One region of the Candidatus Thalassolituus haligoni genome, then DNA from elsewhere that is predicted to be linked to it. Evidence: predicted binding sites of a transcription regulator. Region 1 holds the regulator's gene; each other region holds the start of a gene.
What was found. Region 1 encodes FNR, which switches genes on or off when oxygen is low (the NO sensors DNR and NnrR bind a similar motif). Its sites were predicted from a motif close to TTGATNTANATCAA; they were not measured.

Region 1 (10,300 bases):
TGTACAAAGATCCGTGTCAGCGATAGTGGCCTGCTGGTGCTGGAGTGTCGCAATAGCGGTTGTCGCGGAAACACCCTTTGGCCCTGGCGATTTTGCCGGGATCTACCGGCTACCGGTGATGATTGATACCGTGGTCAGTGTTTGTCCGTGGAAATCGGCGTCTGGCAGTGGCTATGTCCGGGTGATCCGTACACGTGGCCCAACCGGTCACGGCCTGTATTTACAGTGGATACGATTTGGTGTGGCAGGTAGTGAGGCTGAGGTGATTTCGACCCGGAGCATTGAGGAATTGGCAACGGAGTTTGACGTTGCTGTGGAGATGCCAGTGGCACAGCTCGAAAAAGACCATTGTCTGTTGCAAAGCCAGGCAGAGGATAGTGTCAACGGACGACGTTACCGACTTGATATTCGTGTTGGTGCGCCCGGAGATTACCAATTCGCAGTTACCCGGCATCTGAGTGGTGGTTTACCCTAGCAGGCTGTTTTTCACCCATTCAAGTCGTGGCCGCACTCTCAGACGGGTGATTGGTGTATGTGCATGGCAGACGCTATTCGATCGTTACAATATCCAGCCGCGTGGCCAGGTGTGACTGGTCTTGCTGCTTTTGCAGGTTAACAAAGTCGAACAGGTTAAGATCCCCCAGCTGTGAGGGGGCTATGTTACAGATGGCTGCGAAGATGTTGTCACTGCGGCCTGGTTGGATTTTTTCCCACTCATGCAGCATGTTTTTGACGTTTTGACGTTGCATGTTTTCCTGCGACCCACAGAGGTTGCAGGGAATGATCGGAAATTCCCGCGCTGCTGCAAACGCCTCGATATCCTTTTCCTTGCAGTAGGCCAGCGGACGGATCAGTACATGCTTCTTGTCGTCGCTGAGTAATTTGGGTGGCATGGCTTTGAGCTTGCCGCCATAAAACATATTCAGGAACAGGGTTTCGATAATATCGTCGCGGTGATGTCCGAGGGCAATTTTGTTGGCACCAATGTGTTCGGCAAAGCCGTACAGGGTACCGCGCCGCAAGCGTGAGCACAGACCGCAAGTAGTTTTGCCTTCCGGAATAATGTCCATGACGACGCTGTAGGTGTCTTTTTCGACAATATGGAAGGGCACATCCAGCTTGCTCAGGTATTCCGGCAGAACATGCTCAGGAAAGCCCGGCTGTTTCTGATCCATATTGACTGCGATCAGTTCAAAGTTAACCGGGGCGCTTTTCTTCAAGCTCATCAATATGTCGAGCATGGTGTAGGAGTCTTTGCCTCCAGACAGACACACCATGATTTTGTCACCTTCCTCAATCATGCAATAGTCTTCGATGGCCTTGCCGACATGACGGCGCAAACGTTTTTGCAGTTTGTTGAATTCGAGTCGTTCTTTGCGATCGATGACGTCGGCAGTCATGCTGGGAAAACTCCTGGATGTTCTGGGATGGAACACGGGCTAAAAATCAGGCGGCGAATTCTAGCGAATAGATTGGCTGTCGTCAGCAAGAGTTGCTGTGCTGGATGTTCGATTCAGCCAAGCTATGACTGACAGGGAAGGTTGTCAAATCTGTTAACCGTGAGTCAGCGTGCACGTGGGATACTGCGGAGCAGTAGCAGCCACATATGTCCGGTGTTTTGCCGAACGGTTGCGGGCTGCCTGCTGCTACTGATCGGTTTATTCTGTGGTGGCCTTGTCGTCGCATTCGAGGTGAGCACTCAGGCCTGCCATCTCATAAAGACTGTTCATGTCCAACACAATGATTTCCTTGCCTTGGGTTTCGATCAGCGCATTTTTCTGAAAGCGGGTAAATACCCGACTAATGGTTTCAACCGCGAGACCAAGATAATTGCTGATGTCGACCCTGGACATGGGCAGCCGGAAGTGAGTCGCGCTGAAGCCTCGGCGGGCATAGCGGTTGGAAATATCCAGTAAAAAGGAGGCCACACGTTCTTCGGCGTTCTTTTTGCTTAATAGCAGCATCATGTTCTGGTCGTGGCGAATTTCATTACCCATGGTGCGCATCAGCTGTTTACGCAGATCGGGTAATTCGTCGGTGAGGTTTTCCAGCTGGTGCACCGGAATTTCACACACGGTGGTTGTTTCCAGTGCCTTGGCGGTGAGTGGGTAATCTCCGGCATCGTAACCGGCTAACCCAATCAGTTCGCTGGCGAGGTGAAAGCCGGTGATCTGCTCTTCGCCGTTGCTGGCCAGGGTATAGGTTTTCAGGGCACCAGTACGTACTGCAAATACCGACTGGAATTCATCCCCTTGCTGGAATAACAGCTGGCCTTTCTGGATGGGTCGGCCACGGCGAATAATATCGTCAAGCCGCTCCATATCACTGTCGCTGAGCGATAGTGGCAGACACAGAGCATTCAGGGAGCAAGTCTGGCAGTGGGGCTGATTGCCGCGCAAGGGAGGATGTGCAACTTGGTTTGTTTTCATTGAGCTCACCGTGTCTGGTTTTCCGTGACAAACGGAACAACTGTTTTCCATTAGTTTTCGTATGGTCTTAGCTCACAGGGTGACTGTCAAGACATTGGTCAAGGTATTACAGTTGGCTGACTATAGCCAGATGGCCGCTGCGGTCCACAATCCATAACTGATGAGCAAGAGTCCGGCGATGCGACGGCTGACGTTGTGATTGAGTAATCGATTGAGGCTGCTGGCGGCGAGGCCGCTGGCAAACAGGGCAGGCAGTGTGCCCAGTCCGAAACAGGCCATGGCCAGTGCACCCTTGAGAGGATCGCCATTAGCGGCGACCCAGCTTAATGTACTGTAGACCAGGCCACAGGGAAGCCATCCCCACAGCAATCCGAGACGAAAGCGGCTGCTGACTGATTGTTGTGCCAGTAATGGTTTGGTGGCGGGCTGTAGCAGACGCCACAGGTGCTGACCGAGCTGTTCAATCCGGGTCAGCCAGCTTGCCCAGCGCGCGATGTAGAGTCCCATCAGCATTAGCATCACGGCAGCCAGTGTGCGTAATACCAGCGTCAGCAGGTCATTCAGTTGCTGCAGCCATAAGCCAAGTACAGAGACTATCAGCCCAGCCACTACGTAGCTGGTGATTCGTCCGCCATTAAAAGCCAAGGCGGTTAATAGCGGTTGATGCTGTGAGCGACTGCCAATGGCTGCCGCAATACCGCCACACATGACCAGGCAATGACTGGAACCAAACAAGCCCAGCAGTAATGCGGTGAGCAGTGACAGTGGTTCAATCACGACAATTTGTCAGGTGATGTGGCGTCTGGTGCTGCAGGCGGTGGGTTGATTGTTGTTGACGGCGGTTTTTCGGCGCTGGCCGTCGTTTCCTCAGGGTCGTCATCAAAGAGAATCTTGTGGGCTGGCGACTCCAGATCATCAAACTGACCGCTACGTACTGCCCAGAAAAAAATCAGGGTGGCGATACTGATCAGGACGATCGAGAGTGGAACAAGTATGTAGATAATATCCATGTTATGTCCGTCATGCTGGGCGAATGGGTGCCGTTATAACCCGGCATTATGTCTGTGGGTGGCTATCGGCAGCATCCGGTTTGGATATCCGGGACAGCCTCAAGGCGTTACTGACCACCAACAGGGAACTGAACGACATGCCGATGGCTGCCGCCCAGGGGGGAATGTAACCTGCGGCCGCTACTGGCAGGGCAAGCAGGTTGTAAAACAGTGCCCAGCCAATATTCTGGTATATCACTTTCCGGGTGCGGCTGGCGGTGTCCAGAGCCTGCAGCAGGCTGTCCAGGCGTCCGCTGGTCACCAGCGCATCAGCACTGGTTTTGGCCAGGTCGCTGGCATCGCTGACGGCAATCGCAATATCAGCACCAGCGAGTACCGGCACATCGTTAATGCCATCTCCGACCATCAAAACGCGTTCTCCCTGCTGTTGCCACAGGCGCACCTGTTGCAACTTTTGCTCGGGAGACAAACCGATCCATACGTCGTTGATACCCAGTTGTGCTGCCAGCAGTTGGCCAGAAGCACCGGGGTCGCCGGTGAGCAGCGCCGTTTTTATCTGGCGTTGGTGCAAGCCTCTGACCAGGCTGGTCGCGGATTTTCTGACGCTGTCGCCCAGTCGAATCCAGGCAACGGCTTGCTCATTGACGCTGAGCAACAGCCATTGTCCCTCCTGCTGATTCAGATGACTGGTATCGGGTTTGGCCGTGGCTGGCACAGCAAAATCGGGCCGACCCAATCGAACGGGCAGGGACTGTTCTGCCGTTGGATGCCAGAAACCACAGATACCGGCACCGGTCTGTTGCTGGACATCGCTCACTGTGGCGGGACGAATACGGCGAAAGGCGCGTGCAATCGGGTGGCTGCTGGACTTTTCCAGACCGGCAGCAACGGCGAGGATGCTTTCTCTATCCAGGTCACCTGCCAATACCACGTCTTCAATGGTGAGTTTGCCCTGGGTGAGAGTGCCGGTCTTGTCGAAGACAACCCGATCTATGGTTGGCAGAGATTCCAGTACATGGCCCTTGCTGATCAGCAAACCGGCTTCCCGCAGGGCGCCGGTCGCAGCGGTCAGGGCAGTAGGTGTCGCCAGCGACAGGGCGCAGGGGCAGGTGACAACCAGCACAGACAAGGCAATAAAAAACGCGTGATCATTACCTTGCCACCACCAGAACAGCAACACACCCGAAGCAATCAGCAAAACGGCGGCAACAAAGTGGCTGGCAACACGGTCGGCGATCAGGGCAATCTTGGGCTTTTCCTGCTGTGCTCTGTCCATTAGGCGCACAATGGTCGACAGTTGGGCTTCTGCACCGGTTGCGGTTACTTTCATGGTGATCGGGCTTTCGATATTGATAGTGCCGCCAATCAGATGATCCTGATGGCGTTTGGTAACCGGCAGGTATTCTCCGGTCAGTGCTGCTTCGTCGACGGAACTCTGGCCATTGACAACAATGCCATCGGCCGGAATCGCCTGTCCCGGTTTGATCAGCAACAAATCCCCTGGCTTGACCTCTTCACTGGCGATCACCGTTTCGGTGGCTGTCGGGGTATCGTCGCTCAGCCGCAAGGCGACATTGGGCAGCAAGGTCAGCAGGTTGTTGCCGGATTTCCCCATGCGGTGGCGGGCGCGCATTTCCAGAAATCGCCCCAGCAGCAAAAAGAACGTGAACATGCAAACCGAGTCGAAGTAGACCTCCTTCCCCTGGTTGAATGTGCTCCAGATGCTGGCGCAGAAGGCCAGAATAATGGCCAGGGATACCGGTACGTCCATGGTCAGATGGCGGACTTTCAAATCGCGGATGGCCGCTTCAAAAAACGGCAGGGCAGCGTATAGCACAACCGGCAGCGTCAGCAGCATGGACGCCAGACGCATAAAAATTTCGTATTGCTGGGCCATACCAACGTAGAGCGGCACCGCCAGCATCATCACTTGCATCATGCCGATACCCGCGACGGCGAGACGGCGGATGCTGCGTTTACCTTCGTCATTGCGTTGCTGTTCGGCGACGGTGGCAGAAAAAGGCGAGGCGCGGTAGCCGAGGCGGTAGATTTGTTCGATCAGACTGGAAACCGGCAGTTGCTCCGCTATCCAGCGTACAACCAGGCGGTGATTGGAGAGGTTGAGAACGGCCTGATCGACACCCGGTAAGGCATTGAGGCGATGTTCTATCAACCAGGCACAGGCGGCGCAGCTGATGCCATCGATCACCAGGGTTGCCTCTGCCATACCGTTGTCCAGCCGCGCAACAAAACGCCGCTGCATCGCCTCGCTGTCGTACAAGGTCAGCGAATCCCGGGCTTGCAGTGCATCATCATCGAGCTCAGCCGGAGACAGTTCTGGCAGTGCGGTGCGGTGCTTGTAATAGTCTTTCAGACCACTGGCGACGATGGTTTCGGCAATGGCCTTGCAACCCGGACAGCACATCGGTTGTGACTGGCCGTCGATCAGGGCTGACCAGCGTTCTGCTGTCGACTGGCTGACATTTTCACCGCAATGAAAACACTGGCTGGTATTGGAATGCCGTGTCATTGGGCGTTTAATTGCACAACCTTGCTGTCTTCCAGTCGTTCTGTCGAGCGTATTCGCCAGCCCTGATCAGGACTTTGTAACCACAAGTAGCGGCGGGCAGGTAGCTTTATTTCGGCAGCTCCGACGTAGAGACCTGGCTCTATCCGCTGCAGTATGACGTCGAGATCCTGATCCTGCAGAGTCGGATGAATCAGTTTTAGCAACAGTGCATCCGGTTCTTTATCCAGCTGTCCTTCCAGTGTCAGGCGCGCTTCGTGGTTGGTAAACACCAGGCTGCTGCGGATGTTCAGACGCGCCGCGTGTTGGTCCATTTCGATATTTTCGGTATAGCTGACGCCATCCTTGTAATAACTGTCGCTTACCAGCGAATCCTTGGTGCTGACTGCGAGGGTAATCATGACCATACCCCAGCAAACGGTGACGGCCGGAATTCCGACAATCAGCCACATTAAGGGTTCTTTGTACCAGGGTTGGGCAGGCTGGGTATCTGATTTCATAGTGCTCTCTGGGATCTCGACTGCTGGCAGGGCCTGTTGGGGTCTATTATTGCTCCAGGGTTCCGCTGCCCGAAAAAATGCCGCCCAAGTGTAACCACTTGGGCGGCGAGTCTCTAGAGTCCTCGGCAAGTCATCGTCAGCAGACTTGATGCAGAGCAGAGCGCGGGGCGCACTGAAATCTAGCCCCGCTAGCCCACATTGAGCAACAGCAGGGATGAGGCTCGCTAGTTTCTTGGGGCGATAAAGCGGCTCTCTTCGCGGGCAACTTCTTTGCCATCCTGCTGATCCACCACGACAAATTCGATGTCGGTTTTACTGGAGGGAAGCTTGGCAATCGCCGGGTCAATTTCAAGGTTGACCGTAATCTCGCGCAGTTCATTAACCCTGATTTCATAGGTTTCGGGCGCATCCATATGGACGGCCGGAAGTCCTTCAACCCTGAGCTGGTAGGTTCGGGGTTGTTGCGACATATTCATCATTTTCAGGGTATAGCTGTTGGTGACAGTATCGTTGGGTGTGACCCGATAGAGACTGCCGCGATCCCGTTCGATATCCAGCTCGAAAGGAACCCGGCTGGCAATGGCATAAACAAAAGCAGACAGCATAACCAGCAGCATAAAGGCATAGCCCAGCAGTCTGGGGCGCATCAGGTGGGTTTGCTTGCCTTCCAGTTCGTTTTCTGTGGTGTAACGGATCAACCCCTTGGGTTTGTTCAGCTTATCCATAATAGAGTCGCAGGCATCGATACAGAGGGCGCAGCCGATACATTGGTATTGCAGGCCGTCCCGAATATCAATGCCGGTTGGACATACCTGGACACACAGTGAGCAGTCGACACAATCACCCAGTTGGGTCGTATCAGTTTCCTGCTTGGCTTTTTTACTGCGTTTTCCGCGCGGCTCACCGCGATTAATGTCGTAGGAAACCGCTAACGTGTCGGCATCGTACATTACCGATTGGAAACGGGCATAAGGGCACATGTAAATACACACTTGCTCACGCATCCAGCCAGCATTGATGTAAGTAGCCAAGGTGAAAAAAGCAATCCAGAAAATCTCCCAGCCATTCAGTGCAGCCGAAAACATATCCGGGATCAACTCACGAATGGGAGAGAAGTAGCCAACAAAGGTGACCCCGGTTGCGAGTGCGACAAATAGCCACAGGGTATGTTTGAGGGCTTTTTTGCGCAGTGTGCTGGTGGATATGTTTTCCTTGTCCATCTTGATGCGTTGATTGCGGCTGCCTTCCACGCGTTCTTCGATCCACATAAACAGGAATGACCAGGCTGATTGGGGACAGGTGTAGCCACACCAGACCCGGCCTGCGAGGTTGGTAATCGTGAACAGTCCAAAGGCGGCAATAATCAGCGCGAATGACAGCAGAATAAAATCCTGAGGCCAGAAAGTGACACCAAAAATATTGAACTGGCGAGCTGGTAGATCAAAGTAGACGGCCTGGCGACCACCCCAGTTAATCCATACCGTGCCGTAGTAACCCAGCATGAGTGCCCACAATGAATAGGTTCTCAGTTTCTGAAAGAAACCGATAATTTCTCGTACATATATTTTTTCACGCTTGGCGTACATGCTCTCGGACTTGGGTGTGACGTCTTTGACAGGGATGTTACTCATGACAGCTAATCACCTTGTTTGCTTGTGTTGGCTGGCGTAGCGGGTGGGGGCCCAAAAGGCACCTTCGGATCGTCAGCGGATCTATATAATGCTGTGATTATATAGTTCGTACGCAGTTGATATATCGAAAAAAAGCGGCCATTGGCCGCTTTTTCCCCGTTCATTGCCGCAGCTCAACATTGTGGTTATGCGAGCGGTTGGCTGAGGCAATCATGACATCACTTGTTGGACAATGAGTAAACGTACGTGGCCAGCAGGTGAATCTTGGCGTCAGCATTAGCACCAAGGATTTCCTTATGGGCAGGCATTTTACCGCTGCGGCCATAACGCAGAGTCATTTCGATCTGCTTGCTGGAGCCGCCGTACAACCAGGTTTCATCGGTCATGTTAGGGGCGCCCATCATCTGGTTACCCTTGCCGTTGGCACCGTGACAAATGGCACAGTTTTGCAAGAACTTGGGCGCTGCTTCCTCTGCCAGAGTGGCATCGTGCTTCAGGCCAGACAAGCTGCGAACATAGTTCACCATCTGGTTAATGCCTTCATCACCCAGAATGGCACCCCAAGCCGGCATGGCACCCTGACGACCGTTGGTAATGGTCTGGACGATCTGTGCCGGAGCACCGCCATACAACCAGTCTTTGTCCGTCAGATTAGGGAAGCCAAGCGCACCTTTGGCACCGCTGCCGTGGCAGACCGAGCAGTTACTTTTGAACAGGCGCTGACCAGTTTGTAACGCATCATCGTTATGAATCAGCTCAGCAACCGGAGTTGAGGAGTACTGGGCATAAAGAGGTGCGATTTCCTGGTCGAACGCCTGGACTTCCGCTTTCCACTGATTGGTCTGGCTCCAGGGAACTTCCTTGCCGTCTACGGTAACGGTCAGGAATCCCTGGTAGTTGCCCAGACCAAAAGAAGCCAGATAGCCGAGGCCAAAAATAATGGTGCCCCAGAACATGAACACCCACCAGCGTGGCAGCGGGTTGTCAATTTCTTCAATGCCATCATAGCTGTGACCGGTGGTCTGGTCGGTTTCTTCTTTGCGCATACCGCGACTGGTGTACATGATCAGCACACCACAGCCAATAATGGATCCCAGTACAATGACGGAAACCCATACTTGCCAGAAAGTACTTAACATAATTACTTGCTCCGATCTTTATCGCCGTGCTTGGGGAGGCCATCATCGTCATCAAGAAATGGAATATCCCCATCGTCTTCGAAACGTTTCCTGCGACTGGAGCCATAGGCCCACCAGAAGATTGCCAGCATCGCTATCAGAGCGAAGATCGAACCCAGCCCGCGCACGTCGTTAATATCCATGGGATTACCGTTTAGTGATCACTGTGCCCAACTGTTGCAGGTACGCAACCAGAGCTTCGATTTCGGGTTTGCCATCAACGGCCGCTTTGGCACCTTCGATGTCGTCATCTGTGTATGGCACGCCGACCATGCGCAGGGCTTTCATCTTTTTCGGTGTATCACGACCATCTACCTTGTCTTCAAACAACCAGGGGTAGGACGGCATGATGGATTCAGGCACAACGTCACGCGGGTTATACAGGTGCGCCCGGTGCCATTCGTTGGAGTAACGGCCACCGACACGAGCCAAATCCGGACCGGTACGCTTGGAGCCCCACAGGAACGGGTGTTCGTACACGGATTCGCCCGCCACAGAGTAAGGCCCGTAACGTTCGGTCTCGGCGCGGAATGGACGTACCATCTGGGTGTGACATACATGGCAACCTTCGCGAATGTAGATATCACGGCCTTCCAGCTGCAGCGCCTTTAATGGCATCAAGCCTTCAACTGGCGTGTTGGTGTCCTTGGCGAAGAAGAGCGGCACAATTTCTACCAGCCCACCCCAGCTAAGAGCGATGACGATCAGTACCACCATTAATGGCATACTTTTTTCGATAGTGTCGTGCTTAATCATCTCAATAACTCCTTACGCCTGAGCGGTTGCCGTGGCGGCAATGTCTTTCTTGGCCGCACGCACGGTCATGTAGACGTTGTAAGCCATGATCAGCATGCCCGTCAGGAACAGTGCGCCGCCGATAACACGACCAACATATCCGGGATGTGAGGCCGAGACGGATTCAACAAAGCTGTAGGTCAGCGTGCCGTCCGGGTTGACCGCGCGCCACATCAAGCCCTGCATGATGCCGTTAACCCACATCGCAACGATGTAGAATACGGTGCCAA
Region 2 (10,300 bases), 700 kb from region 1:
GGTCGGTCAGGCTGTGAAGAAAATTGATCAGATCCGTCTTGTCTGCGGCCGTCAGGTCAAAACCATTCACAAAACTGCTCTTGTACGGATTATTACGACCATCACCGCGATAAGCACCAGCGGTCAGGTTTCGCCCTCCAGCTGCGTAAAAGTCCACCACGGCTGCCAGCGTGGCAATGGAACCGTCGTGCATATAGGGTGCGGTCAATTCGATATTACGCAGGGTCGGCGGACGAAAAGCCCCCATATCATTCCAGTCACCCGTAACCTGATACTTGCCGGTATTGTCGCTCGGATAACTGCCCTGATTATCGATGTTGTACAAACCGGTATTAAAAAAGGGCCGTTCCGGAAAGCGGGTGTTCGTGGTGATAGTGGAGCTGGAAAAATTAAAACCGTTGTGACAGTGGAAGCACTCCAGCGCCTCGGAGAAAAATAACGCCTCGCCCCGACGGGCAGAGTCCGACAGTTCATTACGGTCATAGGGTGAGCGATCGGAAATCATCGTGCGGGTAAAGGACGCCAGCGCACGGGTGATATTGGTCAGGGTAAAAGGGTCCGTCGCTGTCGGAAAGGCGTTAGCAAACAAGGCCTGGTAAACCGTATCACTGCGAAAGCGTTGAAGAATCGCGGCCAGATTGGCGTCATTAATTCCCAGCTCTGCTGGGGTATCCCCGGTCAGAGGCATCGCCAACTGTAATTCAATGCGGGTGAAAATCGGATTCCACCAAGTATAAGTCGCGTTATAGGCCACGTTGGTCAGCGTTTGCGAATTACGCACCAGAGCCTCACCGGTCGAGCCGGTCGGCACCGCTTTACCATCGGTAAAAGCCAACGCCTGAAAATGGCAGCTCTCGCAACTCTGGGTCTGATTGGCCGACAGCCGGGGGTCGTAAAACAGAAAACGGCCCAGGGTAATTTTGGCATCTGTCAGCGGATTCTCGTCCGGGATAGCAGGCAGCACAAAACCGCCCTCACTGCTGAGTTGCAACAAGGTAACGCCTTCTGCCTGCTGCTGCAGCTGCAGATCAAAGTCGGACGACTGACACCCCGCCAGCAACAACAGACACCCGACTGCCAGCCACCGGACAGATAAACTGATCAGCTGCATTTATTCGACCGTCACCCAGGACTGGGAGTCACAGCCATCAGCCAGGCATTGACCAGTGGTCACATCCAGCCCCATACGGGTAAACAGGGCCTCACATTCGGGATCATCGGCGGACGACATGCAGCCGATCGCCGTGCCCTCGGTATTACTGCTCAGATCAGACCCGGCAACCAGTGCCGCATAGTCAAAATTGATGGTACTGCTGCCCGGCGTCAGGCTGGCAAAGGTGTAGGTCGGACGGTTCGGACGTGCGTTAGAGCAATCCAGATTGGTGTTATTTTCATCCAGCGTACAACCGGTCGTGCCAAGGTGGATATTCCAGCCAACAATATCCATCCGGGCGTGCTTGTAACCCCCTGCCCAGCTCCAGGTCAGGCCATCAATATTCAGCGGTGATAGCGCCGTGGCACGATCCAGATGATTGAGTTCTTCCGGCACACCCAGAGTAAAACGCACCCGGCTGTAGTCTGCGGCTGGGGCCGTTCCGCTAATCACCCTGTTGGTTGCCGTGGTGGATGCAGTGCAAGTGCTGGTGCCATCTTCAAAATCCAGCAGTGCCACATTGTTGTACTGCCAGTCGGTCTGATCCAGTGTCAGACTGACGAAGTCTCCGTTGGCGGTTGCCAGCTGTACGTCGGAGATATACAAACGGAAATCGCTGATCTGCGGCAGACTGCCATTCCCTTCATTGGCGTTACCCGCCAAAGTGGTTCGCTCACCACAGGCCAGGGGTTCGGCACCAACGGATGCAGAAAACGGCAGGCTGTAGCTGGCAGATGAATCTGCCGTGGCTGAATCTTTGTCGCTGCCACTGTCACTGCCACAACCGACCAGCAAAACACTGGCGGTCATCACACTGAAAGCGGTTAAAAAAGTCGCGCTGGGGAGAGTAAAAAGAACGGTCATGGATGTGTCCTTACTGGATGACATTAAGAATTCGCCGTTGGCTGTGAGTGCCAGCCAGCGGCGATAATGCGGGGGACATCCGTTCAAATCCAGACCGTGCGACACTGTGTCACAGTATTAACAGCGGCGTTACGGGAACCAATAGAACAGCTGTTACATAACCCGTCAGATCAACAAACGCTATCGGTTCACAAAAACCGCAGCGGGAAGTCACTGTCATCTTTTTTCAGTCTTGTTGTCATCTCTCTCAACTAGCCTGCGCCGTTCTGCTTGACCAGACCCAAACTACGTCAGAACCACCCAGGATGATGATCATGTTGAAACAGATTTCCGCCGCGCTGTTACTGTCATCGGCACTCGCCGTTGCCAGTACCGGCCATGCGACCGTCGCCAATGGCGATTTTGAACAATGGACTAACTCAACTCCCGACGACTGGACCACCATCGACAGCGGCATCAGTCTTGCCGCGTCCAGCAGTGTGGTGTATAGCGGCAACCAGTCGGCCGCCATTACGGTCAATACCGGCACCCAAAGTTCTACCGACTTGCGCCAGACCGTCAGTGTCACCAGCGGTACCCACTACGACTTCAGTGCCTGGATTTATCACACCGAAGGCCACGTCCAGGCACGCCTGTATGTCGCCGATTATCAGGGCTATTCCGATAACAGCCTGACCGATCAATGGCAGCAACTCAGCTACAGCTATACCGCCACCAGCACAGGTTCCATCGAAGTGGGCCTGCGTTTTTACGACCAAAGCGGCTTTGATGGCTCGGAACTGGTGTATGTCGACGACTTTGAACCAACCACCGACAGCGCGACAGACACTGGTGCAGACAGCGGCAACACAGGAAGCAGTGGCAGCTGCGTCACGACCGACGTCAATATCACGACCGATAATTACGGCTCCGAAACCAGCTGGTACATCCTCAATGCCAGCGGCACCGAAGTCGCCAGCGGCGGCAATTACGACAACAACAGCAGCAACACCGAAACATTCTGCCTGGATACCGGTAACTACACCTTTACCATTCTCGACAGCTACGGCGATGGTATTTGCTGCTCGTACGGCAACGGCTCTTTTGCAGTGGTGGTGGCTGGTACCGAAGTGGTCAGTGGCGACCAGTTCACCAGCAGCCAGAGCAACAGCGTTACTGTCGCCGATAGCAGCGACGGATCATCCGGCGGCACAGAAACTGGCGGAGGTTCATCCGGTGGTACAGGAGCAACGGATAGTGGTGCCAGTTGCACAGCAGGCACTCTGAGCCTGACTACCGACAACTACGGCGCCGAAACCAGCTGGGCCATCAGCAACAGCAGCGGCACCGACATCGCCAATGGTAACGGCTACAGCAGCAACACCAGCTACAGCGAAGATATTTGCCTGGAAGACGACGACTACACCTTCACCATTAACGACAGCTATGACGACGGTATGTGCTGCTCATTTGGTAACGGTTCCTACGACCTCGTTCTCGACGGCACCAGCGTCGCCAGCGGCAGCGAATTTGCCAGCAGCGAAAGCACCAGTTTCATCCTGGGTTCCGCTACAGACACCGGAGCTGGGACAGATACCGGTACAGGAACCGGCAGCACCGACCTCATTGGCTACTACGCCAGTGCCAATGGCCTGAGTGGCTATGTCCTCAAAACTGAGCTGCACAACATCATCAGCGCTGGCCACAGCGCCCAGGGCTACAGTGCCTTATGGACCTTCTACAGCAACTACGAACGCGATAATTATTACGAAGCCGACGGCAGCCTGCTGGATATTTACTCCGAAAATCCGAACGGTTCAGACCCATACACCTACACCAGCAGCAGTGACCAGTGCGGCAGCTACAGCGGCGAAGGCTCCTGCTATAACCGAGAACATACTTTCCCACGCAGTTGGTTTGGTGGTGCAATAGAACCGATGAACTCCGACGTACACCATATTTACGCCTCCGATGGCTATGTCAACGGCAAGCGCAGCAGCTACCCTTACGGCGAAGTGGCTACCGCCAGCTACACCTCCAGCAATGGCTCCAAACTGGGCAGTGCCGAATCCGGATTGGGCTACTCCGGCACCGTATTCGAACCCATCGACGAGTTCAAAGGCGATTTGGCCCGCACCTATTTCTACATGGCCACCCGCTACGAAGACGTGATTTCCGGCTGGGAGACCCAGTCCAGCTATGGCGATGCCGTACTCAATGGCAGCAGCGATCAGGTCTTTGAAATCTGGTACCTGAACCTGATGAAAAGCTGGCACAACGCCGACCCCGTCAGCCAGAAAGAACTTGATCGTAACGACGCCGCCTACAGCCACCAGGGCAACCGTAATCCCTTTATCGACCACCCGGAACTGGTGGCTGAAATCTGGGGTAACTGAAGCGCGGTTGTTGACAGGTTGTTGGCAGTATCACCAGGCTGCTCTGCATACCCCTGGCCACCACGCTCCGGCGTGGTGGCCAGGGGTATCACTTATCGACCAACAGGGCAGTCCTAAATCACTGCACATAATGCGGCCAACGCGGCTGACTGAACCCAACCGCTTTCAAGGAGGCTGACCAAGGGCTGTAACAGCGATTCAATAGACAGTGATGGGTTTTCGTATTTATCCGCCGGATCGGTATTTTCCTGCTTTACTGTAATCAGAACAGCCAAGGCAGGAACCACCATGCAACTCGTCAAACAACTGATGACCACTCACCTTCATACCCATTTGCCAACGGATACCCTGCGCGATGCAGAAAAGACGATGGCAGAACACCATATTCGCCATATTCCTGTGGTGGATGAAGAGGGCAAACTCTGTGGCCTGATGAGCCAACGGGAATTTCTGACGGAAGCATTCCGCATCACCGATAAATTTGGTGCCCACCACTTGCAGGAATACCTGAGCAAAACCGGCATCAGCCAGTGCATGCAGCATGAGGTTGTCACTGTGACGCCCGATACCTCATTGCAGCAAGCGGGTGAAAGCCTGCGCGCCAATCGCCGCCAAGGGTGTGTGCTGGTCACCGATGAACACAAGGTACTGGTCGGCATGCTGACATCACAAGACTTTGTAAAACTGGCCATTACGTTACTGCAACAGAACAACTAGCGATCGTTTTTAATACTTGCTCCGGCACCAAACCCAATCCGGTGCCAACCTAACGGGCAGGCCAGCGTTGCTGAATATCCTGAATCGCGGCTTTGTTATCCAGCACCGCCGCTACGCAGTCGGGATCCAGCTGGCGACCGGAAAGCCGCTCCAGTTCCTGCCACACCGCATCTTCTTCCCATGCCTGCTTGTAACAACGGGCATTCAGCAACGCATCCAGAATATCCGCCACGGCGACAATACGAGCTTCCAGCGGAATTTCATGGGTACCATTCAGCCCCAGATAACCGGAACCATCCAGCTTCTCGTGGTGGTACTGGATAATATTCATCAGCATATCGATGTGCTCGATCCGGGCCAGATCAAAACGCCGAATCGCCTTTTCAAGCAGTGTCTTGCCCCCAGAAACATGACGCTTCATTTCATCAAATTCCTCTGCGGTCAGACTGCCCGGCTTGTGCAGAATCCGATCCGGCACCGATATTTTGCCAATATCATGTAACGGCGCAAACAGCGTCAGATATTCTATCCAGCTGTCTGACAACGGCTGTGACGATTGTAATTGCCGGGCAATCAGCCGAGTGTATGCGGCCATACGCTGCATATGGTCGTCCGATTCAATACAGCGCACGCCACTGACATCCAGTGCCCAACGTGCCAGCGCATGCAGACGGCGTAACGTCTCCTGTTCCTGCGCCAGCGTCTGCCCCACCAAATGGCCCCACAGGGTGCAATACGCCGCCATGGGCGCCGAGAAATAGTCAATGGTACGAGCATTCAGAAACAGCATCCCGAGGAAATGTCCTTCCACCGTCAATGGCATCGTCAGGCTTGAGCGATAACCCTGCCCCAACAGCGCCGCCGTATGCGTTGACAGCTCATCAGAGCGAAACTCGCGCATATCACCGACCACCCGCACCAGCGGGTTATCGGCCAGAACTTTTAACGATGGCACCGCGTCTAATAACACGCTGTACCCCGTTAGTGGCGATGCGTCATCTCCGGCACAGGTAAAGGTCGATAGCTGATCACTGTCTGGCTGATACAACGCCAGCGACAAACGATCAATACCGGAATACTGTTCACGCAACACCCGATAGAGATGCTGCAACCGATCACCGAATGACAGCGGCTGCGCCAACTGCTGGTAGGGGTCGATAAAACGCTGTTCTGAGGCATTGGCCATAACGACCTCCAGGAGCAGAAACGAACAAAAACAAGGCAAAAGCCACTCTCTTCAGTCTAGCCAAAGCTGTCTTGCACGCCGCTGACCCATATCAAGGCGGTCGGGCAACAGCCAACGTAATTTGACAGCCAGACACGCCAATATATTCGACGTTTATTAAGGAGAATCCGATGAACATTGATGCACTACGGAGCCGCTTGAGACAACAGCTGGATGAGCTTCAAACCCGCTCTGTCGATGCCGAACGACTCGCCAGTCACCGTGACAACCCACTGTCGGCAGATTTTGCCGAACAGGCAACCGAGCGTGAAAACGACGAGGTACTGGGCGCTATCAGCGGCGAAGCCTGTATTGAAGCAGTAGCGATCCAGCAGGCGCTGGAGCGAATTGAACAGGGCACTTACGGCAGCTGTATTGAATGTGGAGAAACCATCGAAAGCGCACGGTTGGAAGCAGTGCCTTATGCAATTCGCTGCCTGCAATGTGCCAGTCGGCACGAACAGCAGGCCTGAGAAAACAACACGCATGGAAGTGGCTCTCACAACATATCCAGCTTCTTTTCGATACGCTCAAGGCGTTGCTCCAACACCTTGAGCTGGCGAGATTGCTCCCGTATTAGCCGGGATTGGCCCGCTTCATCCTGCTGCATCATCAGTGAAGACATGCTCGCCGTCAGCGTAGGGACGCCCTCCGTGGCTGTCCGAAACGGCCACGCATTGCACAACGGCCACGATGGAACCGGCAACGGCCACGCATATTGCACAACGGCCACGATGGAACCGGCAACGGCCGCGCATATTACACAACGGCCACGGACGGAGCCGGGCCCTACGTTATTATTTGATTCAAGATCCCAAAGGGTCGGTAAAATACGGGGATACAACACGCCGTAGGGACGCCCTCCGTGGCTGTCCGAAACGGCCGCGCATATTGCACAACGGCCACGATGGAACCGGCAACGGCCACGGACAGAACCGGCAACGGCCACGCATATTGCACAACGGCCACGGACGGAGCCGGGCCCTACGTTATTATTTGATTCAAAACCCAAGATCCCAAAGGGTCGGTAAAATACGGGGATACAACACGCCGTAGGGACGCCCTCCGTGGCTGTCCGAAACGGCCGCGCATATTGCACAATGGCCACGATGGAACCGGCAACGGCCACGCATATTGCACAACGGCCACGGACGGAGCCGGGCCCTACGTTATTATTTGATTCAAAACCCAGAATCCCAAAGGGTCGGTAAAATACGGGGATACAACACGCCGTAGGGACGCCCTCCGTGGCTGTCCGAAACGGCTACGCAGATTGCACAACGGCCACGGACAGAACCGGCAACGGCCACGCATATTGCACAACGGCCACGGACGGAGCCGGGCCCTACGTTATTATTTGATTCAAAACCCAGAAAATCCCAAAGGGTCGGTAAAATACGGGGATACAACACGCCGTAGGGACGCCCTCCGTGGCTGTCCGAAACGGCCGCGCATATTGCACAACGGCCACGATTGGCCACGATGGAACCGGCAATGGCCACGGATGGAGCCGGGCCCTACGTTATATGACACAACCGTCTGCTAACGCGGGCTAACCTCTACCTCACACAGTACCGAGTTGGCAATAAAACAGTGCTCATGAGCTTTGTGATGCATGGCCATAATGGCTTCAGCATCGGGCACCTTGTCACCCTCAAACACCACCCGTGGTGACAAACGGATGCAGGCGACATGGAAACGGCCATCGTCTCGCTGTGCCAGCTCTGCTACTGCACGGTCATCGTACGACACCACGGTCAGCCGCTTTTTGGCTGCCAGCGCCAAAAAGGTCATCATATGGCAACTGGCCATCGATGCTGCCAGCATCTGCTCAGGATCACAGCCGTAGTCATTACCAGCGCCTCCGGCTGCTATGTGTGCCTGATGGCCAAAGTCGAGTTGATGGCGGCGCTCAAAACCCAGGTGAGAGAACTCACCCTCACGCTGCCAGTGTAAATCCATGCCGTGTTCTGAAACCTTCGCTGTCATTTATTGTGCTTCCAGGGATAGGGGATCACCAATCAATACCATTGACGGGGTTAGTCAGCCAGTGTTTTGCGCAGGGTAAAGGCACCCCGTAATTGACCCACCTGATAACCCACCGCCTGGTCAGCCGGGTACAGCTCACTGAGACGAGTTTTAACCGGCTCAGCCAACGCTGAACCATGGCAGTTCAGACACAAGGCTCCGGTCGGAATCGCTTTCATATAACGATATTCACCGTTCTCCAGCATGCTGGCTTCCAGCGCAGCCGGAGGTTCGCCTGCCGCCAGACGCTGGTCGAAAGATTTTAAGGTCGCCAGTTCCCAGGCGTCCGGGGCATTGGCCGGATTGCGCAACTGCAACGAGGTACGCCCCACCGTCCAGTCGCCCTGGCTGTTGGCAGCGGCAATTGCCGGTGCCTGGGTATTACACAGATGAATGGCTGCGGTTGGGCCGCCCGCCTTCATCCCCTGCTGTACCGTTTGTTTCAGCTGTTTGCCAAACGTCATGGCCTGCTGCCGGGCTTCAATACGCAGGCTGGCGTCATCAAGCTGTTCAGCCTTGACGGTTGCACTGGTCAGCGACCCGAATGAGCCACCCAGTACACAGACCAGCGTCAATAATTTTTTCATCGTTATGCTCTCCATAAATAACTAAATACGCACAAAGGAATATTAATATTCTGAAAAAGCGGATACATGTATCAACACGATCCGCTCCTGTCTTGGTGTCCATCTGCCGCGAATGGCGAACGGCAAATTACCGTTTGTAATGGCTTATGGCCGTATATTTACTGGTATACGCTAGGATTAACTTCCACCTTGTGGACGTCACCGCTCCAGCCGTCAAAACCACCCACCAGCATTTTTACCTGGTCAAACCCCATACGCTTGAGGGTATGAGCTGCCAGTGTGCTGCGGCCACCATTCTTGCAATACAATACAATCGTGGCTGCTGTATCCATCAGCGCCGGATGATCACCGACCCGAAATTCCAGCACTCCACGAGGCACATTCACGGCCCCTGGCAAATGTCCCATCTCGAACTCGGCCGGCTCCCGCACGTCCAGTACCACGGCACCGGCGGTCAACAAGGACTCTGCCTCTTCGACGTTAACCGGGTTAACCGATACCCGTGCTTCGGCCAACAAATCTTCTTTTTTGAGTATCATCAGGTTTCCTCTTGACCAACGAACCGGAACAAACATGCCCATGCAGGCATATTATTAGTGTGCACCCAAACGCCATACAAACCAACCGGCTTAATCACAATTGATGCAACTCGCCGCCGCATCAGCTGCCGCTGCTCCGGCTTGCTCAGCCGCCTCGATACGTTCAAGCGTAGCAGGATGCGAACTCAGATACTGCTGCCAGCCCGGTTGATCTGTTGATAGCGGATCATCCGCATGTGACGCCATCAATAACCGCATGGCACGGGCAAAATCCAGCGGCGACCGGCCAAGTTGCTGCAGCCTGGCAATGGCAAAATCATCCGCTTGCCGCTCCATCTCCCTGGAGAAGGCATTTTCCAGCAAACCGGTTCCGGCCCCCAGCAGCAGCTCGGAGCTACCCTCTATATCGCCAAACAGTAAGCCAAACAACACTGAGGTGGCGGCCGATCGCGCCATCAGCTGCATCCCATGCTGATACTCCACATGGCCAATTTCGTGCAGCATAACGGCGATCAGGGCATCCACATCGGACGCGGTAAGATCCACCATCTGGTCTGTTACCAATACGGTGCCATCGGGCAGCGCAAAGGCATTCGCGCCCATATCCCCGGTACGGAAAATCAGGGGATACTGCGCCGGTTCAAGCTGTAACCGTTCCAGCACCTGTTGCCAGTGCACACGCAACTGCTGCTGTTGTGGCAAGGGCAGTGATGACGGCTCAAAATGCAGCGAGTCGAGAACCTGCAGGGTGTGTTGGCCAACCTGCTGCGATACCTGTACTGGCAACCATTCTACCGTGGTTTGCGCCAGTG
Region 3 (10,300 bases), 730 kb from region 1:
GTTGTTGCAGCTGGAGGGTGGTTTCCAGGCTGCTGAAACGAGACAGAGCACTGACATCGTTGGTGCAGACCGCATCAAGAAAGGTTTTGGTGGGCATGGGTTTACCGCTTTTGAGGCTGGCGTGCATGCCAAACAATGGCATCAGCTGTTTGCCTGCCAGCGCAATATCGAGGTCGTTACCACCGATACGTTCGCCAGTATGGCCAAGAAAATCTGCGCTGCGGTCTTCGCGGTCGCGGTGATCTGGCCCCATTCGTACCATGGCGCAGTCGCTGGTGCCACCGCCGATATCGACCACCAATACGGTCTGGTTGTCGGCAAGAGTGCGTTCAAAGCTCAGACCGGCGGCAATCGGCTCATAAAGAAACTCGACCTCACTAAAGCCGCTGCGCTGGGCAGCACGGCTCAGGATCGCCAAAGCCTGGTGATTACTGTGCTCGGCATTCACACCCTGGAAATTGACTGGCCTGCCGATCACAGTGCGGGTCAGTGGTTGGCCGAGCGATAACTCCGCACGCTGCTTTACCGTTTGCATCATGGCGGTAACGATGTCTTCAAAAAAATGCACAAACTCGGGGCGTAACCCACTGGCACCGAGATAGGACTTCGGGGATTTGACGAAGTAGCCTTCTTCTGGGTCGGAAAAATACTGGTCAAAGGCTCGTTGGCCGACCAACATCACCGCTTCAATATCTTCCGCTGCTGATCCAAGATCCAGCTCGCGCCGGGCACGTTGGGCCAGCTGTAATGGCCCACGTCGAGTGGCGATAAACTCATCCCGCAGCGGGCCAGCAGTCATGGCCAGGCCGACCTGCTCGCAGATCAGTTCACGACCCAGTGCATACAGCGCCGACGGCATAAACGCATGGTCGCCGTCCACGGCCAGCAGTTGTACGACATCCTGTGGTTTAACGCCCATGGCGCAGTTGGAAGTACCGTAGTCGAAGCCGCAGATCATGGCGTTCCTCTTAAACAGGGCGTGAGAAAAAGTCGCGCACATTAGCACAGGGGCTTGGTGGGTCAAGAACACAGCGGCAGAATTCAGCGGCATCGACTGGCCTGGTTAGCCCGTTTTGTCTGCAACCTTCGATCAAGGCGGAGTGCGGGTAACACCCTGCTTAAGGAGGTCAAGGCTCGATACAAAGCAGTATGTTGGCCAGACCCGGTACTGCGCATGCTACGGCAGGCCAATAACAATAAACATGGGCCAAATATGATGAAGAAAACACTTTCCACTTTGCTGATCTGCGGTTCAGCACTGACCGCTTCTTGTGCCAATATGAACGGTATGCATGAACAGTCAATCGTCACAGAGTCTGTCAGGGTCAATGCACCTGCTGCCGATGTATGGCAGCTGGTGGGGGAATTTAATGACCTCAAGCGCTGGCATCCGGCGGTCAAAATCAGCAAACAGGTGTCCGATCAGCGTTACCTGACCTTGCAGGACGATACCGAAATGGTTGAACAGGAAACCGCTCGTGATGACAGTGGTATGAGCTATAGCTACCGCATTGTGTCCAGCCCGCTGCCAGTGGCTGCCTATAATGCCACGATCAGTGTGATGGCGGTGGGGGCCAGTCAGTCAGAGGTGACCTGGCGTTCCAGCTTTGATGCCAAGGGGGTCTCGAAAGCAGAGGCGGAAGCGACTATTCGCGGGGTCTATCGCGCCGGTCTGGATCATTTGCAACAAATGTATCGTTAGGACTTTTGCCATTAAAAATCGTTAACGCTATCCACCTGGGCAGGCTGTTATGCCTGCAGGTGGATCGACTCATAGGGCTGTTCATGCTCCGGGCAGTCGGATTATGGTTTTACTGCTAGAATGCTCGTCCACTACCTGGTGTTGGCCCTCTGGCCAATTCCCTGCCCAGTAAGCGAGTTTCCATGACTGCCAATGTTAGCCAACCCTCTGCCAATACTCTGTTTAATCCGGTACTGATTGCAGGCTGCCTGATTATTCTGGTGGGTTTTGCGATTCGATCGTCGTTTGGATTATTCCAGATTCCAGTGGCCGAGGCGTTTGGCTGGTTACGGGCTGATTTCTCTTTTGCCATTGCGTTGCAAAATCTGTTCTGGGGTATAGGCCAGCCGATGTTCAGTGCGCTGGCGGAAAAATACGGCGACCGCAAGGCGATTCTGGCAGGCGCTTTCTGTTATGCCACTGGGTTGGTGCTGTCTTCATATGCGACGACGCCAGGGCAGCATCAGCTGCTGGAAATGCTGGTCGGTTTTGGAATCGCCGGAACCGGTTTTGGCGTTATTCTTGCCGTTGTTGGCCGTGCAACGGCGGAAAAATACCGTTCACTGGCGTTGGGTATTGTCACTGCCGCCGGCTCGGCCGGTCAGGTGGTTGGCCCACCGTTAGCGCAATACTTGCTGGATCAGATGCCATGGCAATCGGTATTCGTGACCTTCGCCGGACTGGTGTGTGTATCCATGTTGGCGTTGTTATTGATGAAGGTGCCGCCACCCGCTGCGGTACAGCCAGGAGAAGATAACCTCGGCCAAGTGGTGCGGCGGGCCATCAAGGATCCGACCTTTATTTTTATCTTCCTCGGTTTTTTCTCGTGCGGCTATCAGCTCGCCTTTATCACGGCGCATTTTCCGGCGTTTATCAGCGAAATGTGCAGCGCAATCGAACCAAACGGCATACTGCATTCGATCGGGATTACCTCTACCTCAACGCTGGGAGCCATGGCGCTGTCTTTGATCGGGGTGTTCAATATTATCGGAACGATTCTGGCGGGCTGGCTGGGCAACCTGTATTCCCGCAAGTACTTGCTGGTGGGTATCTATGTGTTGCGAACCCTGATTTCTGCCTTGTTTATTATGAACCCGGTGACACCGGAGACGGTTTTCCTGTTTTCGATGTTGATGGGCGGATTGTGGTTGGCAACGGTGCCGATCACTTCAGGACTGGTGGCCCAGATTTACGGCTTGCGTTACATGGGTACGTTATATGGGTTGGTGTTTTTATCGCATCAGATTGGCGGCTTTCTGGGCGTCTGGCTGGGGGGCAGCCTCTACGATCTGTATGGCAACTATACGCTGGTGTGGTGGGTTGGCGTCGGCGTCGGAGCCTTTTCTGCCTTGATACACCTGAACGTGGATGAACGTCCATGGAATCGGCGGGTGATGCTACAGGCAGCATGACTGCTCTGGTAACGGCCTTTGAACGGATGATTTTTTGCGTTCTTTTTACGGCTCGAAATGCAACAATCCGTAGCAATTGCCATGACAATGATGGCGACTGCTGGTACGTGTTTTCCTGTCCATCCATTAAACAAGACATTGAATGATTCCATTGCCCCAGGCCCCAATTACCCCAGGCATCAGACCCCAAGGTTTATTCGAGCCACAACATACGTGAGGGAAGCCCGTGATTGATGCCCGCGTAACCACGCGTCTTATGGCCATGCCGGTACTCTGGATGGGAAGCGTGCAGATGGTGTTTGGTGGCCTCTCGGTGGCGTTGTTTCGTGATGACGTGGCCCGGGTTTTTCTGGAACCGGGCCTGGCGATGTTGCTTGGTGGTGGCGTGTTGTTCTGGAAAATGCGAAGAACCAATTTGGCGCTGGCATCCTATCAGGATGCGCTGTTCTACGCGGTGGCCACCTGGGTAGTGACCGGTTTGCTCGGAGCCTTGCCAATTCTGTATATCGAACACGTCAGCTTTGCCGATGCGGTGTTTGAATCCGTCAGTGCCCTGACCACCACCGGGGCTACTGTTTTGAGTGGGCTGGATAACATGCCGCTGACGTTTTTGCTGTATCGCCAGTTTTTACAATGGATGGGCGGGCTGGGCATTGTGATTTTTGTGGTCGCCGTGTTACCCATGCTGAACGTTGGCGGCATGCGCCTGCTCAAGGCCGAGACGCCGGGGCCAATGAAAAACGACAAGCTGTCTCCTCGTATTGCCGACACCGCCCGGCATCTCTGGGGGGTGTACATCACGGCGACGCTGGCTTGTGCCCTGTGTTACTGGCTGGGTGGTATGACCGTCTTTGACGCCTTCGCCCATAGTCTGGCGACCGTTTCTACCGGTGGCTTCTCCACTCATGATGCCAGTATGGGCTATTTCGACAGCCAACTACTGCTGGCCATTGCGGATGTATTTATGCTGGTGGGGGCGATCAGTTTTGCAGTGCATTTCCGGGCAGTTCACCGGGCTGATCTGAAGGTTTATTGGGTTGATGAAGAAACCCGGATCTTTCTGCTGATTGTGATTTGCCTGTCGCTGATATTGACTGCCTACCTGTTAGCGACCGAGGTGTTTACCGATGTGCTGGAGTGTCTGGGACGGTCGTTTTTTCACGTGATCTCGTTTATTACCAGCACCGGATTTGCTGCAGATGATTTTGTCAGCTGGCCCGCCGCTGCCGGTTTCCTGCTGGTATTCAGTGGTTATCTGGGCGGCTGTTCCGGCTCCACTGCCGGGGGCAACAAAATCATTCGTAATATCCTCACCATCAAGCTGGTCAATCAGGCGGTGGGGCATATTCTGCATCCGCGCTCTATTTATACGCTCAAGTATCAGCGGCGACCGGTGGCCGAGGACGTACAGGGGTCGGTGATGGGGTTTATGTCGTTTGCGGCGGCGTCCAGTGCCGTGCTGACCCTGATGATGATGGCAACCGGTCTGAATTTCTGGTCGGCATTTACTGCTGTTGCTGCCTGCATCAATGTACTCGGCCCAGGGTTTGATCAGGTTGGAGCCAACTTCAAACCGGTATCGGATACTGGCAAATGGATACTCTCCGGTGCCATGATTCTTGGACGGTTGGAGTATTTTACGGTGTTTGCACTGCTATCACCCAGGCTGTGGCGAGCGTGAGCCCGGCGTAGGAAATATATCTGGCCTGACTCCGGGCTCGCTTCACCCTTTACTCTGCCAGCGCATTTGCCGCCAGATTTTTTGTTGTTCGGCGTTGAGAAAACTCCAGGCGATAAAACGACTGCTTTTCTGCCCCTGCGTCATGGTGATGACCTGCTGCTGTACTGCACCGACGTCACGCAGCACTTTCTCCAGTGCTGGCAAGGCCGCCTGCCGTGATACCAGCGAAGTAAACCAGTACACCTGACTGGCGTAGTGTCGGCTTTCTTGCATCATGCGGCTGACAAAGCTCACTTCACCGCCTGCGCACCACAGCTCGTTACTCTGGCCGCCGAAGTTCAAGGGTGTCTCTGCGTTCAACGCTGTGCTGTCGGGCTGTTGGTCATCCCACTTGCCGAGATTTTTCCACTTGCGTTGATTGCCACGGGCCATCTGCTCGGGCGACTCATGGAAGGGTGGGTTGCACAGCGTCAGGTCGAGAAATTCCTTGCCCTGCAACACATGCTGAAAGTAACACTGGCTGTCAGGCTGCTGCCGCAGGCTGATAGCGGGTTGCAACGCAGGATTGGCAGCCAGAATGCGTTGTGCGGATGCCAGCGACAGCGGATCGATATCAGCCGCAATAAATTGCCAGCCATACTCACTGTTGCCGATCAGCGGATAAATGCAGTTAGCGCCACAGCCGATATCCATTACCCGAATGCGCTTGCCCGCAGGTTGCTTGCCACCATTGGCGGCTGCCAGTAAATCTGCCAGATTATGGATGTAGTCCGCTCGACCGGGTATGGGAGGACAGAGGTAGCCGTCAGGAATATCCCAACCATCAATCTGATACCAGTGTCGCAGCAATGCCCGGTTCAGCGCCTTGATGGCCTGCGGATTGGTAAAGTCGATGGAATGATTGCCCTTCGGGGTTGGCCGAATAAAATCACCCAGCTCCGGACTGACGGCCATGAGCGCCTCAAAATCATAACGCTGCTGATGACGGTTGCGAGGATGCAGCCCGGCTGCCGTGCTCTGGACACGGGGGGCTGACGGTTTGCTGTTGGCAGAACGGGAAAACGACTTTCGGGACATAACAACTCTTGCGTATCGGACGTGCAGCGAAAAACAGCGGGCAGTATAAAGACCATTGGCGAGAGGGGACAGCACAGCCGCCGATGTGTTGTGGTTCAGTGTGCACTAACGCCAGTTACCTGTCTCTCTCGGGGGGGTGTTCAAGTGTGCGGTTATTATCTGAATTCAGGTGTGAATTCAGATATCCAACAGACTATAAGCCGGATTGTCGGTCTAACGGTCAATCGTGGGCTTTTTGTCCTGATATATTGGCTCCAATCGATCAATTGATATGAAAGCAGATATGATCTGAATCATTATTCCGGTGTGTCGCGAAGCTACAATCACTGCCTTGTTTATCTGGGGCTACCAGCCTCGTTCTGTACGAACCGTTGCCAGGCTGTGTTATTCGGGATGGTATTGACGGGGCGTATTTCTGCGATTATTGGAGGTGGTCGTGAGCTATTTTATCTGGGATTCCACATATGACATTGGCGTTGATATTATCGATCGCCAGCATCGGCGTATCGCGGACTATATTAACGATTTACACCATGCGATTGAAAATAATGACGTGGAGGAAGTCTATAGCGTTATGGAGCGGCTGAAAGATTATACTTTTGACCATTTCAGTTTTGAGGAACAACTGATGGAGCGGGCCGGGTATCCACTGTTGGCAGCCCATTTACAGGTACACCGGCGATTTTCTGCGCAGGTCGAGGAGCTGAGTGTGCAGCTTTATGGCGGTACAGACCCGATGAGTGTTGCACGCAAGGTACGTACCGGACTGATGCGCTGGCTGTTGCAGCATATCAAGGACGAAGATCAAAATTATGCAGAGCTGGTGCGCAAGTCATTACGTAAGGAAAGTGGCTGGGTAAGCGCTACCCTGAAACGTATTTTCGGATCGGTCGATCATCCTGTCTGATCCGGATGCGCGCCAGGGTGCGTCTACAAATGTGCGCTCCGGCTTCCGGCAGTCATGGATGATACGGCTGGCGCGGAGCTGGTTGCTCCGGCCAGGCTTTGTCTGAGTAGAGAACGACAAATTAAGAACCAGGCAAGCCAGTCAAAAACAGGGCAGATAATGCCGCGTTACAGTTGCCGATACCCTTCTTCCATCAGCACCCGCTGCACAACCGGGCGACGAGCCATGGCCTCGTAGTGAGCCTGACAGGCGTCCGGCAGCGTCATTTCCAGGCGCTTGGCCCAGAATTCGTTATAAAACAGCGCGGCATCTACTATAGAAAACTGGTCATAAAACAGTGCTCCGGCAGATGCTTCCAGCCATTGGGCAGCTTGATGAAAACCCTTCTGCACCAGTGTTCGACCCTGGCGTTCAATGGTGTCGCGATCATCGGCGTGTAGCAGGTAGCGGTCGGGTGTGAAAATACGGGTAAAACCATGGCCATGCAGGGTGCCGACCAGATAATTGAGTCGATCCAGAGCCACGGCCTGAGCGGTTAGATCTTCCGGTAATAATTGTTTTTTCGGCCAGCGCTGGGCCAGCCACCAGGCAATGGCGGCAAAATCAGTCAGGGCGGTGCCATCGTCCAGCACCAGTGTGGGAATTGTGCCTTTCGGATTAATCGCCAGATACTCCGGTTTCTGGCCATCTCCGGCTGGCAGATTCAGCACGTGGGCGCTGAACACCAGCTCCAGCTCTTCCATCAGAATATGAATACCTGTCGAGCAGGAGCCTGGGGTCATATAGAGCGTCATCATGAGGGGTTATCTCTTCATCAAAGGCGTTGTTTTGTTTATCTCGGTACTGCAAATTGATAACCAATCACTTCACGCTGTCATCTCGTCAGGTGGCCGCAGGCAACCAGCGCTGTGGGCGTTATCAGGGTGCTTAGGTGCTGTCGCAAACCCGACAAGCCAGACTGTGGCCAAGGTTTTGTCGGGTTTCAGCCGAGTGGCTGGGTGGTATAACCCCCCCACGGCTGGTGACGATTCGCTTGATCAGCGGCGGCAACGGCAGGGAACGGGGATTGCAATCAACCCTGGCCCCATATCTCTAGCCGGTTGATATTGTTTATGACTGATTCTTCGATTTCCCAGGACCTCTCGTTGCAGCTGGACTGGTCTGACTACCGTGATGCCGGTATGGGAGATGCCTATGCTGACATTCCCAAATACGGTGGCCATTACGCCAAAGCCATTGCTGCCTGTATCAACAGCCGTCAATGCGAAGCTGACGGCAAGCAGGTGATGTGTCCCAGCTATCGCATCAGTGGCGATCCCAATCTGGCTACCGGTGGACGAGTGCGTTTGCTCAAGGCGGCGTTGTCGACTTCTCAGGCTCAGTCGCCACTGCTCGACCCCGAGCTGCAACAGGCCATGGATTTGTGCGTCAGCTGCAAGGGCTGTAAACGGGAGTGTGAAAGTAATGTCGATATGCCGCTGATCAAGGCTGAATATCTGGCGCAAAAATACGCTCTCCAGCCGCGCAGCTGGCGTTCCCGGCTGATGGCCGCCTTGCCGCAGTGGCAGCATCAGCATCCGTGGATGGATGCCTTCATACAGCTACGCAATCGCAGCAGGCTGTTGCGCCGAATTGTCGATCCGCTGATGGGGCTGAACCCGGCGGTGAATTTGCCAACGCGGGCAGGGCGCTCGATCAAACAGCCCGATAGTGCCAATGGATCCGGTGTTTCTGGCAACCTGAATGGCCATAAGGTGGCGCTGTTTATTGATACGTTCACACGGTACTACGAACCGCACATCGCGGCAGCGGCGATCAGTGTGCTGGAGGCCAGTGGCTATCAGGTCATGTTGCTGCAGCCAGAATCTGGAGGACGATCGGAGCAGGATTCGCGTCCCTACTGTTGCGGGCGTACCTGGCTGGCACAAGGCATGATTGATCAGGCCAGGGCAGAGGCCCGTCGGCTGATTCAGGCCATAGTGCCGCTGGTGGAGCAGGGCTACAGCATTGTCGGGTTGGAAGCTTCCTGTGTGCTGGGGTTAAGAGACGATGCCCAGGCGCTTGGTCTGGGAAAGGACGCCGTGACAGCAGCCAAAAACAGTTTTTTATTCGAAGAATTTCTTGCTCGTGAGGCCAAGTCCGGACGGCTCAATCTGTCGTTATCCAGCCCGGCCAGCGCTACGCTGGTACATGGCCATTGTCATCAAAAAGCCGTTGGTGCGATGAAGTCGGTACGGCGGGTGCTGAAACTGCTTCCTGATCATGCCTTCGATTTTATCGAATCCAGCTGCTGCGGCATGGCAGGCAGTTTTGGGCTGGAAGCCGAGCATGCGCAACACAGCCTGGCCATGGCTCAACAAGACTTGCTACCTGCGCTGGCAGCACGGGGAGACCGCCAGGTGATTGCCAACGGGTTTTCCTGCCGACAACAAATACGTCATCACAGCGATGCCAAGCCGTTGCACCTGGCCGAACTGATTGCCGGCTGTCTGGAAGATTATCCTGCTCGCTCAGCCGATCAGTCCCCAAATGAGGGAGATGTCAGGGAACGGAACATCAGGAAGCAGGAGGAATCACCCATCGAAACGTCAGGTTAACCCGTGGCTGGTGGATGCCGGTTTCGGCAGGTACGGCGTGTTCCCAGTGTTGCTGACAGGGCGGCTGCATCAGCCATAAGTCACCCGAATGTACCGGAACGGCTATTTCAGGTTGTGGTTCAGGTTGTGGTTCATGTGTGTGTTGGTGTCCCGGCGTAATCTTTGGACGCAAGCAGAATGCCCGTGTTGCCCCGACCGATAACGATGCAATCACCGGCGCTGGCCCCAACTCCGATTCGTCGTCGGCATGCCAGCCAACACTGTCCTCTCCAGATCGATACAGCGTTGCCAGCACGGAGTTAAACCGCTGCCCAGTCAAAGATTCCACCCGCTGACGTAACCGGTTCAGCCGCTCTGGCCAGGGCAGGGTTGTCAGTAAATTATCGGAGTAGCGATAGCGAATACCAGCATCTGCAAACCAGGCTTGCTGGCGAGGAATCGGAAAACGACGGCCAAAAGCCTCGTAAAAGGCATTGCCCCAGGCCACTTCATGCAGCAGCCAGTGCAACCATTCATCTGCCTCTGACTGGGTCAATATTGACCCCAGATACAGCAGGCCAGCCCGTGTTGCTGTTTCGTTTGCTATTGCATTTGCTGTCGCACCAACCTCCATATTCTGCTCCTGAGATTGCCAAAATTCATTACTGCGGTTACAACCGCAATAATGCCATGTCGGTATTGCAGCATTGATGCCAGGCTGCTGGGTCAGGATGTCATCCAAGAAGATTCATGCCGAGTTTAAGACAATGCGGGTTGCTGTCTGTGCGGAAAATATTAATTGATAATGTTGTAATGTTCTTTTTTAGGTACTTTAATAAAAAATATTGAATTAATGTTCTACTTTAAGGACTTTAAATTATATTTCGATTATTTTATTTTAATGTG

Region 2: SOJ49_RS04210 (TraR/DksA family transcriptional regulator) is a predicted target of FNR. The motif match lies at 6,377-6,390, and genes of this name have one in related genera.
Region 3: SOJ49_RS10510 (bacteriohemerythrin) is a predicted target of FNR. The motif match lies at 6,195-6,208, and genes of this name have one in related genera.

Annotation. Positions count from the first base shown of each region.
Region 1 covers NZ_CP139482.1:1,614,877-1,625,176, forward strand. Annotated here, with positions in the region: gene SOJ49_RS07335 (hypothetical protein) at 1-475, shown strand, start outside; gene ttcA (tRNA 2-thiocytidine(32) synthetase TtcA) at 549-1,400, opposite strand; gene fnr (fumarate/nitrate reduction transcriptional regulator Fnr) at 1,659-2,429, opposite strand; gene SOJ49_RS07350 (sulfite exporter TauE/SafE family protein) at 2,550-3,206, opposite strand; gene ccoS (cbb3-type cytochrome oxidase assembly protein CcoS) at 3,203-3,439, opposite strand; gene SOJ49_RS07360 (heavy metal translocating P-type ATPase) at 3,486-5,969, opposite strand; gene SOJ49_RS07365 (FixH family protein) at 5,966-6,466, opposite strand; gene ccoG (cytochrome c oxidase accessory protein CcoG) at 6,691-8,097, opposite strand; gene ccoP (cytochrome-c oxidase, cbb3-type subunit III) at 8,316-9,236, opposite strand; gene SOJ49_RS07380 (cbb3-type cytochrome oxidase subunit 3) at 9,239-9,418, opposite strand; gene ccoO (cytochrome-c oxidase, cbb3-type subunit II) at 9,423-10,028, opposite strand; gene ccoN (cytochrome-c oxidase, cbb3-type subunit I) at 10,044-10,300, opposite strand, start outside.
Region 2 covers NZ_CP139482.1:916,068-926,367, reverse strand. Annotated here, with positions in the region: gene SOJ49_RS04235 (MbnH family di-heme enzyme) at 1-1,111, opposite strand, end outside; gene SOJ49_RS04230 (MbnP family copper-binding protein) at 1,112-2,017, opposite strand; gene SOJ49_RS04225 (endonuclease) at 2,332-4,392, shown strand; gene SOJ49_RS04220 (CBS domain-containing protein) at 4,681-5,109, shown strand; gene SOJ49_RS04215 (HD-GYP domain-containing protein) at 5,159-6,295, opposite strand; gene SOJ49_RS04210 (TraR/DksA family transcriptional regulator) at 6,466-6,807, shown strand; gene SOJ49_RS04205 (hypothetical protein) at 6,834-6,959, opposite strand; gene SOJ49_RS04200 (OsmC family protein) at 7,877-8,323, opposite strand; gene SOJ49_RS04195 (DUF3365 domain-containing protein) at 8,374-8,949, opposite strand; gene SOJ49_RS04190 (rhodanese-like domain-containing protein) at 9,108-9,488, opposite strand; gene SOJ49_RS04185 (M48 family metallopeptidase) at 9,579-10,300, opposite strand, start outside.
Region 3 covers NZ_CP139482.1:2,344,690-2,354,989, reverse strand. Annotated here, with positions in the region: gene yegD (molecular chaperone) at 1-958, opposite strand, end outside; gene SOJ49_RS10530 (SRPBCC family protein) at 1,214-1,702, shown strand; gene SOJ49_RS10525 (MFS transporter) at 1,885-3,153, shown strand; gene SOJ49_RS10520 (TrkH family potassium uptake protein) at 3,380-4,834, shown strand; gene rlmF (23S rRNA (adenine(1618)-N(6))-methyltransferase RlmF) at 4,877-5,911, opposite strand; gene SOJ49_RS10510 (bacteriohemerythrin) at 6,348-6,818, shown strand; gene SOJ49_RS10505 (glutathione S-transferase family protein) at 6,986-7,615, opposite strand; gene SOJ49_RS10500 ((Fe-S)-binding protein) at 7,931-9,415, shown strand; gene SOJ49_RS10495 (alpha-ketoglutarate-dependent dioxygenase AlkB) at 9,375-10,028, opposite strand.